DNA from 2 places in the Oerskovia sp. Root918 genome. Region 1 is predicted to be linked to the other one. Evidence: predicted binding sites of a transcription regulator. Region 1 holds the regulator's gene; the other holds the start of a gene.
What was found. Region 1 encodes HspR, which represses chaperone genes until heat shock. Its sites were predicted from a motif close to AAGTTGAGTCNNNNNGACTCAACTT; they were not measured.
Positions count from the first base shown of each region.

Region 1 (5,546 bases):
TACCACCCTGCGGTGGAAGCGTTGGCCGAGGCGCTGACGGACGGACGCCCCACGGCCCCTGCCGCCGACCGGCTCGGCGAGGCTCGGGGGCACGTCGGCATCAGCATGGGCGAGACGATCGACGACCTCGCGTGCCTGTTCGGCGCCTGGGGCACCCAGCCCGAGCTCGACACCCTGCGCGCCCTGAGCACCGGATGGGTCCGCGGCAACGAGCCGAGCCTCCTGGTCCCGCTCACGACCGACCCGCGGTCGGGCCTGGCCACCCCCGAGTACCTCGTGCAGCGTCTGCGTGAGACGTACGGCGCGGGCGAGCGCAGCGGACGCCCCGCGTCCCGCACCCACTGCCTGCTGCTCGTGGACGTCGCGGTCGACCGGATCGACGGTTGGCAGAAGGTCGCGCGCGCGGCCGCGATGGGCAAGATCTTCACCGAGGTGTTCGGCACGGGCCATCCCGTCGCGACGCTCGGTGGGGGCGTCTACGCCGCGCTGTGCGAGCGCGGCGCGGACCTCGAGCCGGTGCGCTCCGAGCTGCGGCACCGGATCGAGCGCACCGCGCTCTCCTACGGCGTCACCGCGGTGCTCCGGCGACCTCCGCGCGTCTGGGTCGAGCCGCTCCCGACCGCTCACGCGGGAGCCGCGTCGCTCCTCCAGGCGCTCGGGCGCTGAGAGACCTTCCTCCTCGAGGCGCCGTGTCCCCGGAAACACCTCGACGCCCGTCGTCCGGCGAGGGACGAGCAGGGCGTCGAGGGGGAACGCGCGAGGGGTCGGGACTCGCTCAGCGAGGAGCGTAGGTGAGGCAGTCCGCGTGGTCGGCGCCCAGGGGGCCGGCTCCGACGCGGATCGAGGAGGCGTTGCACTCGAGCGACTCGTTGTGGGCGCACTCCCCGCGCTGGCAGGCGCCGACGTGGGCGATGACCTTCTCGAGGCCGCCCTTGGCCGTGAGCGGGATGAACGTGGCGCACTCGGCCTCGCCGCCGTGGGCGGCGATCGTCACGGCACCGGCGTGGCAGCCGTGCTCGTGGTTGTATCCGCAGCCGTCGATCGAACACTCGACGACCTGGGGCAACTCCATCAGGCTGCTCATGGGACTTCTCCTTGCTCGAGGGACAGGGGCAGATCAACCGTGCATTTCCTTCACGGTATTCCTTGATGCAGCCCTTGTATAGGAAGCAAGGCCTCACTCACTTCGGCGGAATTCCGCCATTTTTACGTCACACGAACCGCGCGTAAATGCGAAGAGAATCGCGTTCGACCCGGCATTTCACGCGTCGCGACGCGGGGCTCGGCGCGATCAGTCCCCGCGCCCGGGCCGCCAGAGGACGAGTGCCCGGGTCTCCGTGCCCTGCCCTGCGACGGTTCGTCCGGCGTCCTCCGGGCTGCCTCGCCGGACCCGTCGGCCGCGCGGGACCATGACCACGTCGCCGCTGACCCCCGCGGCGAAGACTCGCCCGCCCTCGAGCCGCGCCGAGAGCGCGTCGAGCCGGGACTGGAGCCGGTCGACCTGCTCCTCGAGCGCGAGGATGCGGCGGATCCCGGCGAGGTTGACGCCCTCCTCCTGGGAGAGCCGCTGGACCTCGAGGAGCTTCGCGACGTCGCGCTGGGAGTACCGGCGCCCGCGCCCCATGGTGCGGCGCGGGGTCACGAGCCCCAGCCGGTCGTACTGGCGCAGCGTCTGCGGGTGCATCCCGGCGAGCGCCGCCGCCTGCGAGATGGCGAGCACGGGGGCGTCGTCGTACGCGTTGAACGGCATCTGTGCCGCTGCCGCTCCGGACTCTTTCCTGACCATGCGTCCTCCTCTCACCATTCTGCTCTCGGGGGGTGGCGCTCGACGAGGCCTGCGGGGGCCTCGTCGAGCGCGGGTCCTGCTACTCCGCGGCGCGTCCGAACAGGTCCGAACGCACGTCGCTCTCGCCGTCTGTCGCTGCCGCGAGCTGCTCGACCGCTTCCTTGGCGGCCTTCGAGAGCTTCTGCGGCACGACGACCTGGATCGTGACGAGCAGGTCTCCGGTGGCCTTGGCGGTCTTGACGCCCTTGCCCTTGACGCGCAGCGTGCGTCCGGACGGCGTGCCCGCGGGGACCTTGACCTTGACGGGCTTGCCGTCGAGCTGCGGGACCTCGATGGTCGCGCCGAGCGCTGCCTCGGCGAACGTCACGGGGACCGTGAGCCGCAGGTTGTGCTTGTCATCGACCGAGAACACGGGGTGCGGCGTGACGTGCACCGTGATGACCAGGTCGCCCGGCGCTCCGCCCGCGACGCCCGGACGGCCCTTGCCACGCAGGCGGATCTTCTGGCCGTCGCGCACACCGGCAGGGATGCGGGCCGTGACGGTGCGGCCTTCGGTCGAGACGGTGACGGTCGCGCCCTCGACGGCGGGCCGGAAGCCGAGCGTCGCGGACGAGTGCACGTCGGCACCGGCCTGCGGCCTTGCCGCGTTGGGACGGAACCCGGTCTGGGCTCCCCCGCCGCCGAACATCGACCCGAGGATGTCCTCGAAGCCTCCGCCTCCGCCGGTCTGCGTGGAGTACCGCACTCGGCCTCCCCCGCCACCGCCACCACCGCCGCCGAACATGCCGCCGAAGATGTCCTCGAACCCTCCGGCCCCGCCGGCGGGCCCGCCGGCTCCTGCGGAGAAGCGGGCGCCCCCGCCGGCCATGGCACGGATCGCGTCGTACTGCTGGCGCTGCTCGGCGTCGGACAGGACCGCGTAGGCCTCGCCGATCTCCTTGAACTTCGCCTCGGCCTTGGCGTCACCCTGGTTCTGGTCGGGGTGGTAGGTGCGGGCCAGCTTGCGGTACGCCTTCTTGATCGCGGCGTCGTCGGCATCCTTGGGGACGCCGAGCGCGGCGTAGAAGTCCTTCTCGATCCAGTCCTGACCGGTCAAGGCGCCTCCTCTCGTGGTGTCACCGGCCGCGGGCCGGTGGTCGTCTGCTCTCTGAAGTCTTGGTGTTCGTTCAGTCGTTCGCTCGTTCTGTCGTTCTGTCGTGCGTCAGGTCCCGGGGACCTGCTCTCCTGGCCTGCCCGACGGCGGAGCGTCACCTTCGCGCAGAAGGTGCGCTCCGTCGTCGGGCAACCGGGAACGTGGGTGCCCGGCCCCGGAGGACCGGGCGCCCACGACCGTCCTACTCCGGTCCGACGACCGAGACGCGCGCGGCGCGCACGACCTTCTCGCCGATCCGGTAGCCCGGCTCGATGACCATGTTGACCGTGGCCGACGTGGCCTGCGGGTCCACCTGGTGCATGAGCGCCTCGTGGACGTTCGGGTCGAACTCCTCGCCCACGACGCCGTACCGCTCGATGCCGAACTTCGCGAGGCTCGCGTCGAGCTTGTCGGAGATCGCGACGAACGGTCCGTCGAGCTCGCCGTGCTGGCGGGCCCGGTCGATGTCGTCGAGGACCGGCAGGAGCGCGGCCAGGACGTCCTCGACGCCCTTGACGCGCGCGGCCTCCTGGTCACGCAGCGACCGGTTGCGGTAGTTGGTGAAGCTGGCCCGCTCACGCTGGAGGGCGTCGAGGTGGGCAGCTGCCTCGGACTGCGCAGCCAGCAGCGCTGCGTCGTCCCCGGCCTCACCGGTGGGCTCGAAGTCGAGCCCCGCCAGCGGGTCGTTCTCGGCGTCGTCACCTGCCGAGCCGGCCCCCTCGGGGGCAGCCTCCTTGGGCTGCCCCTCTGGGGTCACCTTGCGCTTGTCCGTGAAGTGGAAGGGCTGGTCCTCGGAGCCGTGCTCCTCGGGGCCCTGGGCGTCGCTCGTCACTTCTTGTCGTCCTCGTCCACGATCTCCGCGTCGACGATGTCCTCGTCGGGCGCGAACGGGGCTCCGGCGGCCGCAGCGGCGTCGGCGTCAGCCGCGCCCTGGTTGCCCGCGGCCTGCTCCTGCTCCGCCGCGGCGTAGAGCGCCTCGCCGATCTTCTGGCTCGAGGCCAGGAGCTTCTCGTGGGCCGACTTCACGGCCTCCGCGTCGGTGCCCTCGAGCGCCGTCTTGACCGACGCGATGTCGGCCTCGACCTCGGTGACGACCTCAGCGGGGAGCTTCTCCTTGTTCTCCGCGACGAGCTTCTCGGTCGAGTACACGAACGCCTCGGCCTGGTTGCGGTTCTCCGCCTCCTCGCGACGCTTCTTGTCCTCGGCCGCGTGCTCCTCGGCCTCCTTGACCATGCGGTCGATGTCCTCCTTCGGCAGCGCGGAGCCACCGGTGATGGTCATCTTCTGCTCCTTGCCGGTGCCGCGGTCCTTGGCGCCGACGTGGACGATGCCGTTCGCGTCGATGTCGAAGGTGACCTCGATCTGCGGCAGGCCGCGCGGGGCCGGGGCGATGCCCGTGAGCTCGAACGTGCCCAGCGGCTTGTTGTCGCGGGCGAACTCGCGCTCACCCTGGAAGACCTGGATCAGCACCGACGGCTGGTTGTCCTCGGCGGTCGAGAAGACCTCGCTGCGCTTGGTCGGGATGGCCGTGTTGCGCTCGATGAGCTTGGTCATCACGCCACCCTTGGTCTCGATGCCCAGGGACAGCGGGGTGACGTCGATCAGGAGGACGTCCTTGCGCTCGCCCTTGATGACACCGGCCTGCAGCGCGGCACCGACGGCCACGACCTCGTCCGGGTTGACGCTCTTGTTGGGCTCCTTGCCGCCCGTGAGCTCCTTGACGACCTCGGTCACGGCGGGCATGCGGGTGGAACCACCCACGAGCACGATGTGGTCGATGTCGTTGACCGAGATGCCGGCGTCACGGATGACGGCGTGGAACGGCGCCTTGGTCCGGTCGATGAGGTCCTGCGTCATCTGCTGGAACTGAGCGCGCGTGAGCTTCTCGTCCAGGTGGATGGGGCCGTTCTCGCTCATCGAGAGGTACTGCATGGAGATGTTGGTGCTCGTCGCGGACGAGAGCTCCTTCTTCGCCTGCTCGGCAGCCTCACGCAGACGCTGGAGCGCGATCTTGTCCTTGGACAGGTCGACGCCCGAGCTGTTCTTCACCTGCTGGATGAGGTGCTCGACGATGCGGTTGTCCCAGTCGTCGCCGCCGAGGCGGTTGTCGCCCGAGGTCGCGCGCACCTGGATGGTCGAGAAGTCGTCCTCGTCCTTGCCCACCTCGAGGAGGGAGACGTCGAACGTTCCACCACCGAGGTCGAAGACGAGGATGAGCTCGTCCTCCTTGCCCTTCTCCAGGCCATAGGCCAGAGCGGCGGCGGTGGGCTCGTTGACGATCCGCAGGACGTTGAGGCCCGCGATCTGCCCGGCGTCCTTGGTCGCCTGGCGCTCGGCGTCGTTGAAGTACGCCGGGACCGTGATGACCGCGTCCGTGACGGGCTCGCCCAGGTACTCCTCGGCGTCGCGCTTCAGCTTGCCGAGCACGCGCGCGGAGATCTCCTGCGCGCTGTACTTCTTGTCGTCGATCTCGACCGACCAGTCGGTGCCCATGTGGCGCTTGACCGACGTGATGGTGCGGTCGACGTTGGTGACCGCCTGACGCTTGGCGATCTCGCCGACGAGGACCTCGCCGGTCTTCGAGAACGCGACGACCGACGGGGTCGTGCGAGCGCCCTCGGCGTTCGC
Region 1 covers NZ_LMJG01000001.1:266,668-272,213, reverse strand. The annotation lists gene ASE27_RS01200 (hypothetical protein) at 1-666, shown strand, start outside; gene ASE27_RS01195 (DUF1540 domain-containing protein) at 776-1,084, opposite strand; gene ASE27_RS01190 (heat shock protein transcriptional repressor HspR) at 1,292-1,786, opposite strand; gene ASE27_RS01185 (DnaJ C-terminal domain-containing protein) at 1,866-2,882, opposite strand; gene grpE (nucleotide exchange factor GrpE) at 3,121-3,750, opposite strand; gene dnaK (molecular chaperone DnaK) at 3,747-5,546, opposite strand, start outside.

Region 2 (5,546 bases), on a different contig from region 1:
CCGCAGGCGGTCAAGGTCGCCGTGAACGTCAGGACGAGGAACCCGCTGCGCGCCGCTCGTGTCCGCCCACTCATCCCACTCATCGAGTCCCCCTGCTCACCATCGACCTGCTCACCATCGACCGACCGGGGACGAGGCGCGACATCAGCCGGCACGAGGAGCGCGCATCCGGGCGGCCGCGCATCAGCCGGGCAGCCGCCTGTCGAGCCAGCCGAACACCTCGTCGAGGAACGCGCTGCGCGCCGGCTCGGGGGACAGGACCAGGTCGTGCGCGCCGCCCTCGATCTCCACGAGCGTCACGTCGTCGCCGAGCCCGGGGGCGCGGTCCTTGATGTGCTGGACGTCCAGGACGCTGTCCGTGGTGATGACCTCGGGGTGCCAGCCCTTGTTCGGGCCGGACCGTGTCGAGGTCAGGACGAGCACGGGGCACTCGATGTGCAGCCCGCGCGCGATCTGCGCGTGCCCGCGGCGGATCTCGCGCAGCCAGCCGGCCCGGACGGGGAAGCCCTCGTGGGGCTTCCAGCCCAGCTCGTAGTCCCACTCGCCTCCGGTTCCGGCGTGCAGCGCCTGCCCGTAGGCGTCGTCGAGCGACCCGACCTTCAGGCGAGGGGCGAAGCGCCCGACGACGTCGATCACCCGGGTGGAGACCACGCGGTCGAACCAGCTCGAGTTGAGGTCGAACCACGGGCTGTTGAGGACGAGCGCGGCGATCCTGCCCGGTCGTGCGTTGGCCCACAGGCTCGTGACGAGACCGCCCGTCGAGTGCCCCACGACGACGAGCTCGTCGTGGCCCTCGGCACGGATCGTGGCGGCCGCGGCGTCGAGGTCCTGGGCGTAGACACTCAGGTCGTCGACCATGTTGGGGTCCTTGCCCGCCTCGGTCCAGTGCGCGAGCGAGCGGCCGTAGCCCCGCAGGTCGATCGCGTAGAACGCGTAGCCGTGGTCCTCGAAAGCGTCCCCGAGGTGGGCCTGGAAGAAGTAGTCGACGAACCCGTGGACGTACAGCACGGCCCGACGGCGGCGCTCACCTCCCGCGGGAGGCGTCGCCTTGCGGACGAGCGTCGCGGTGTCGCCGTCGGGGAGGTCGAGCGTGCGGGCGACCCACTCGGGGCCGAGGACGTCCTGGTGCCAGCCGTTCGTCATGGTGCAGCCCTTCGCCCGCGTACTCGGGCGGTATCGCGGTGCCGCCATTGTGCCCCTTGCGGGGTGCCCTGTCAGGACGAGCGAGGAGGCGTGCCTCGCTCGTCCTGAAGCCCCTTCCGAGAGGGCTGCCCTCGGTCGGTACGACCGGGTTCGCGCGGTCGCTCCCGCCTCGCGAGCGGGAGCTTCCCGCCCTGCTCGCCGGACGGGAGCCGCGGATCAGGCGGGTGGTGCGGGGCTCGCGGGCGGAGCCGGAGGAGCAGCAGGCGCCGCGGGCGGTGCCGGGCGGAGGTCCTCGCGCAGGCGTGTGGTCTCGTCGAGCTCGGAGTCGTCGGCCTGCTCGGTCCAGGGCTCGGTGACCTCGGCCGTCCAGGTCTGCGCGGGCTGCGGGTGGGCAGCCGGGGGCGCGTACTGCGCCGGCGCCTCCGGCTGTGCGACCGGTGCGGCCGGCGGGACCGCGGAGGCGGGCACGTCGGGAACCTGCGGGGCCGGCGCGTGCGGCGGTGCGAACTGCTGCCCGGCTGCCGGCGCAGGCGGTCCGGGCGGGGCCGGCGGGGTCTGCTGCGGTGCGTACTGGTCGACCGGGACGGCCTGGGCCCCGGCCTCGACCGCGTGCGGAGGCTGCGCCGGGTACGACGGCTGCCCCGGGTACGACGGCTGCCCGGGGTACGGAGGCTGTGCCGGGTACCCCTCGACGGGGGCGCCGTGCCCGTACGGCTGGGCGACGGGTGCCTTGCGGGGGCGCAGGAGCAGCCAGGTGACGAGCCCGATGACGACGAGCCCGAGGAGCACGATCACCACGATCGCGACGAGTGCGAGGTTCACAGGGCACCCCCGGTGGCGAGGTCGGAGGAGAGCTGGTCTCCCGGGTGGGCCGGTGCCGTCGTGCGGGCGCCGCGGTCCGGTGCGAGGGTGGCGGAAGGTTCGAGCCGTCGTGTAGTCACGCCCCCAGCATCCCGTGGATCACGGGACGAGAAAAGGGGAACCACCGGCTGGTACGGCAGCCGTCAGACACAGTTGCCGACATGACGGACAGACTTGAGTGGAATACGCTCAAGTTTGGTCGCGTTGATCCAGGTAGACCCAGACCCCAGAAGTACCGGAGACCCCATGGACACCAAGTTCACCACCATGTCCCAGCAGGCCATCGGCGAGGCCATCCAGACCGCCTCGGCCGCCGGCAACCCCCAGCTCGAACCCGTCCACCTCCTTGCCGCACTGCTCACGCAGGAGGGCGGCGTCGCCGTCGGGCTCCTCGACGCCGTGGGCGCGAACGCCCAGGCCATCGGCCAGAAGGTGCGCGCGGCGCTCGTCTCGCTGCCCACCGCGAGCGGATCGGCCGTCGCGCAGCCGACGGCGTCGCGCGCGACGTCGACCGCCCTCGACCTGGCCTCGAAGGAGGCCCAGGGCATGGGGGACGAGTACGTCTCGACAGAGCACCTGCTCATCGGCATCGCCGCAGGTTCCTCGCCCGCCGCGCAGATCCTCACGGACGCCGGGGCGAGCGCCGACGCGCTGCGCTCGGCCCTGCCCGCGGTCCGCGGCTCGGGCCGCGTCACGAGCCCCAACCCCGAGGGCACCTACAAGGCCCTCGAGCAGTACGGCCAGGACCTCACCGCGGCCGCGGCCGAGGGCAAGCTCGACCCCGTGATCGGGCGCGACTCGGAGATCCGGCGCGTCGTGCAGGTCCTGTCGCGGCGCACCAAGAACAACCCTGTCCTGATCGGTGACCCCGGCGTCGGCAAGACGGCCGTGGTCGAGGGGCTGGCCCAGCGCATCGTCGCGGGCGACGTCCCCGACTCGCTCAAGGGCAAGAAGCTCATCTCGCTCGACCTCGCGGCCATGGTCGCGGGCGCCAAGTACCGCGGTGAGTTCGAGGAGCGGCTCAAGGCCGTCCTGGAGGAGATCAAGTCCTCCGACGGCGAGGTCGTGACCTTCATCGACGAGCTCCACACCGTGGTCGGTGCGGGCGCGGGCGGAGAGGGCGCCATGGATGCGGGCAACATGCTCAAGCCCATGCTCGCCCGCGGCGAGCTGCGCCTGGTCGGTGCGACGACCCTCGACGAGTACCGCGAGCACATCGAGAAGGACCCGGCCCTCGAGCGCCGCTTCCAGCAGGTCTTCGTGGGCGAGCCCTCGGTCGAGGACACCGTCGCGATCCTGCGCGGGCTCAAGGAGCGCTACGAGGCGCACCACAAGGTGACCATCGCGGACTCGGCGCTCGTGGCTGCCGCCGCGCTCTCGGACCGCTACATCACGGGCCGCAAGCTCCCCGACAAGGCGATCGACCTGGTCGACGAGGCCGCGTCGCGCCTGCGCATGGAGCTCGACTCGTCGCCCATCGAGATCGACGTGCTCCAGCGCGCCGTCACGCGCCTCGAGATGGAGGAGGTCGTGCTCTCCGAGTCCGACGACCCCGCCTCGCGCGAGCGCCTCGAGAAGCTGCGTGCCGACCTGGCCGACCGCCGCGAGGAGCTGTCTGCGCTGACCGCGCGCTGGGACGCCGAGAAGGCGGGCCACAACCGCGTCGGCGACCTGCGCGCCAAGCTCGACGAGCTGCGCGTCCAGGTCGAGCGGGCCATCCGCGAGGGCGACCTCGAGACCGCGGGGCGCATCCAGTACGGCGAGATCCCGCAGCTCCAGGAGCAGCTCCAGGCGGCCGAGCAGGAGGAGGCGTCGATCGACAGCGACGAGTCCGCCACGGCGCCGCCCCAGGCGCCGATGATCGCCGACAAGGTCGGTGCGGACGAGATCGCCGAGGTCGTGTCCGCGTGGACCGGCATCCCCGCGGGCCGCATGCTCCAGGGCGAGTCCGAGAAGCTCCTCCACATGGAGGACGTGATCGGCAAGCGCCTGATCGGGCAGAAGGCTGCGGTCGCCGCGGTGTCGGACGCCGTACGACGTTCCCGCGCAGGCGTCGCCGACCCCGACCGCCCCACGGGCTCGTTCCTGTTCCTCGGCCCCACGGGCGTCGGCAAGACCGAGCTCGCGAAGGCGCTCGCGGACTTCCTGTTCGACGACGAGCGCGCCATGGTGCGCATCGACATGTCGGAGTACAGCGAGAAGCACAGCGTCTCGCGCCTGGTCGGTGCCCCTCCGGGGTACGTCGGCTACGAGGAGGGCGGCCAGCTCACCGAGGCCGTGCGGCGCAGGCCGTACTCGGTCGTGCTGCTCGACGAGGTCGAGAAGGCGCACCCCGAGGTGTTCGACATCCTGCTCCAGGTGCTCGACGACGGTCGCCTGACCGACGGCCAGGGCCGCACGGTCGACTTCCGCAACGTCATCCTGGTGCTGACGTCGAACCTGGGCTCGCAGTTCCTCGTGGACCCGCTGCTCGACGACGCGGCCAAGCGTGAGGGCGTCATGTCGGCAGTGCGGGCGAGCTTCAAGCCCGAGTTCATCAACCGGCTCGACGACGTCGTGATCTTCGACCCGCTCAACCTCGACGAGCTGGGACGGATCGTGGACATCGCGGTCGACCGGCTCGGCGAGCGGCTCGCGGACCGTCGTCTGACGCTCGAGGTCACGGCCGGGGCACGCGAGTGGCTCGCGCTCGAGGGCTTCGACCCCGCATATGGAGCACGCCCGCTGCGCCGCCTGGTGCAGCGCGAGATCGGCGACCGCCTCGCGCGCAAGCTGCTCGCGGGCGAGATCGCGGACGGCGACACGATCGTGGTCGACCGCTCGCAGGTCGAGGGCGAAGGGCTCGAGCTCCGCGTCCAGCAGTGACGGCCCGGTGAGGTGCGTGCCGTCGGGCAGGGGATCCTCCTGCCCGACGGCGTCGCTCGCCTCGTGCGTGGAAGGCCCGGTCCCCTGAGGGGTCCGGGCCTTCGTGCGTGCGCAGCCTGGTCTCGCTCCCACGGAACGGGCATACTGGACGATCAGCCCACGTTCCCTCGACGGAAGGTCATTCGTGCTGCCGGACTCTCCCGTGCCCGACCACCTTCCGCAGACCCGCGCTGCCCGCCGCCGTGCCGAGGAGATCGCGTCCTCGCCGTCGCGCGCGGCCAGGCGTCGGCGCCGTGCCGAGGCCGTCCGGCACGCACGCCCCGGCGCCGAGGTGCGTCGCGCGAGCGCGCTGCCTCAGGTCATGGTGGTCACGCTCGGCCTCGTGGGCGGTCTGCTCGCGGTCCCGGCCGTCCAGGAGCTCGACGGCGAGGGGCCGGGCCTCGAACCGATCGGAGCACGCTGGGACGCCGCGCTCGGGCGGGACGCCGACCGCGCCAGCCGGAGCGACGGCCCCCGCGGAGCGGTCCTCGCCGAGGCGGACCCCGCTGCGCAGGCGCCTGTGGCGCCGACGGTCGAGCGACCGGGTGGGCAGGGATCCGGGGCTCCGCCGGAGACGACCCCCGCCCCCGACCCCGCGCCGACCACCGAGGCCGCGCCCGAGGCGCCCGCCCCGACCG
Region 2 covers NZ_LMJG01000015.1:163,945-169,490, reverse strand. The annotation lists gene ASE27_RS16005 (hypothetical protein) at 1-83, opposite strand, end outside; gene ASE27_RS16000 (alpha/beta hydrolase) at 184-1,143, opposite strand; gene ASE27_RS20325 (hypothetical protein) at 1,360-1,965, opposite strand; gene clpB (ATP-dependent chaperone ClpB) at 2,251-4,869, shown strand; gene ASE27_RS15985 (CAP domain-containing protein) at 5,072-5,546, shown strand, end outside.
Region 2: a site for HspR is predicted at 2,176-2,200, ahead of clpB (ATP-dependent chaperone ClpB). Genes of this name have one in related genera too.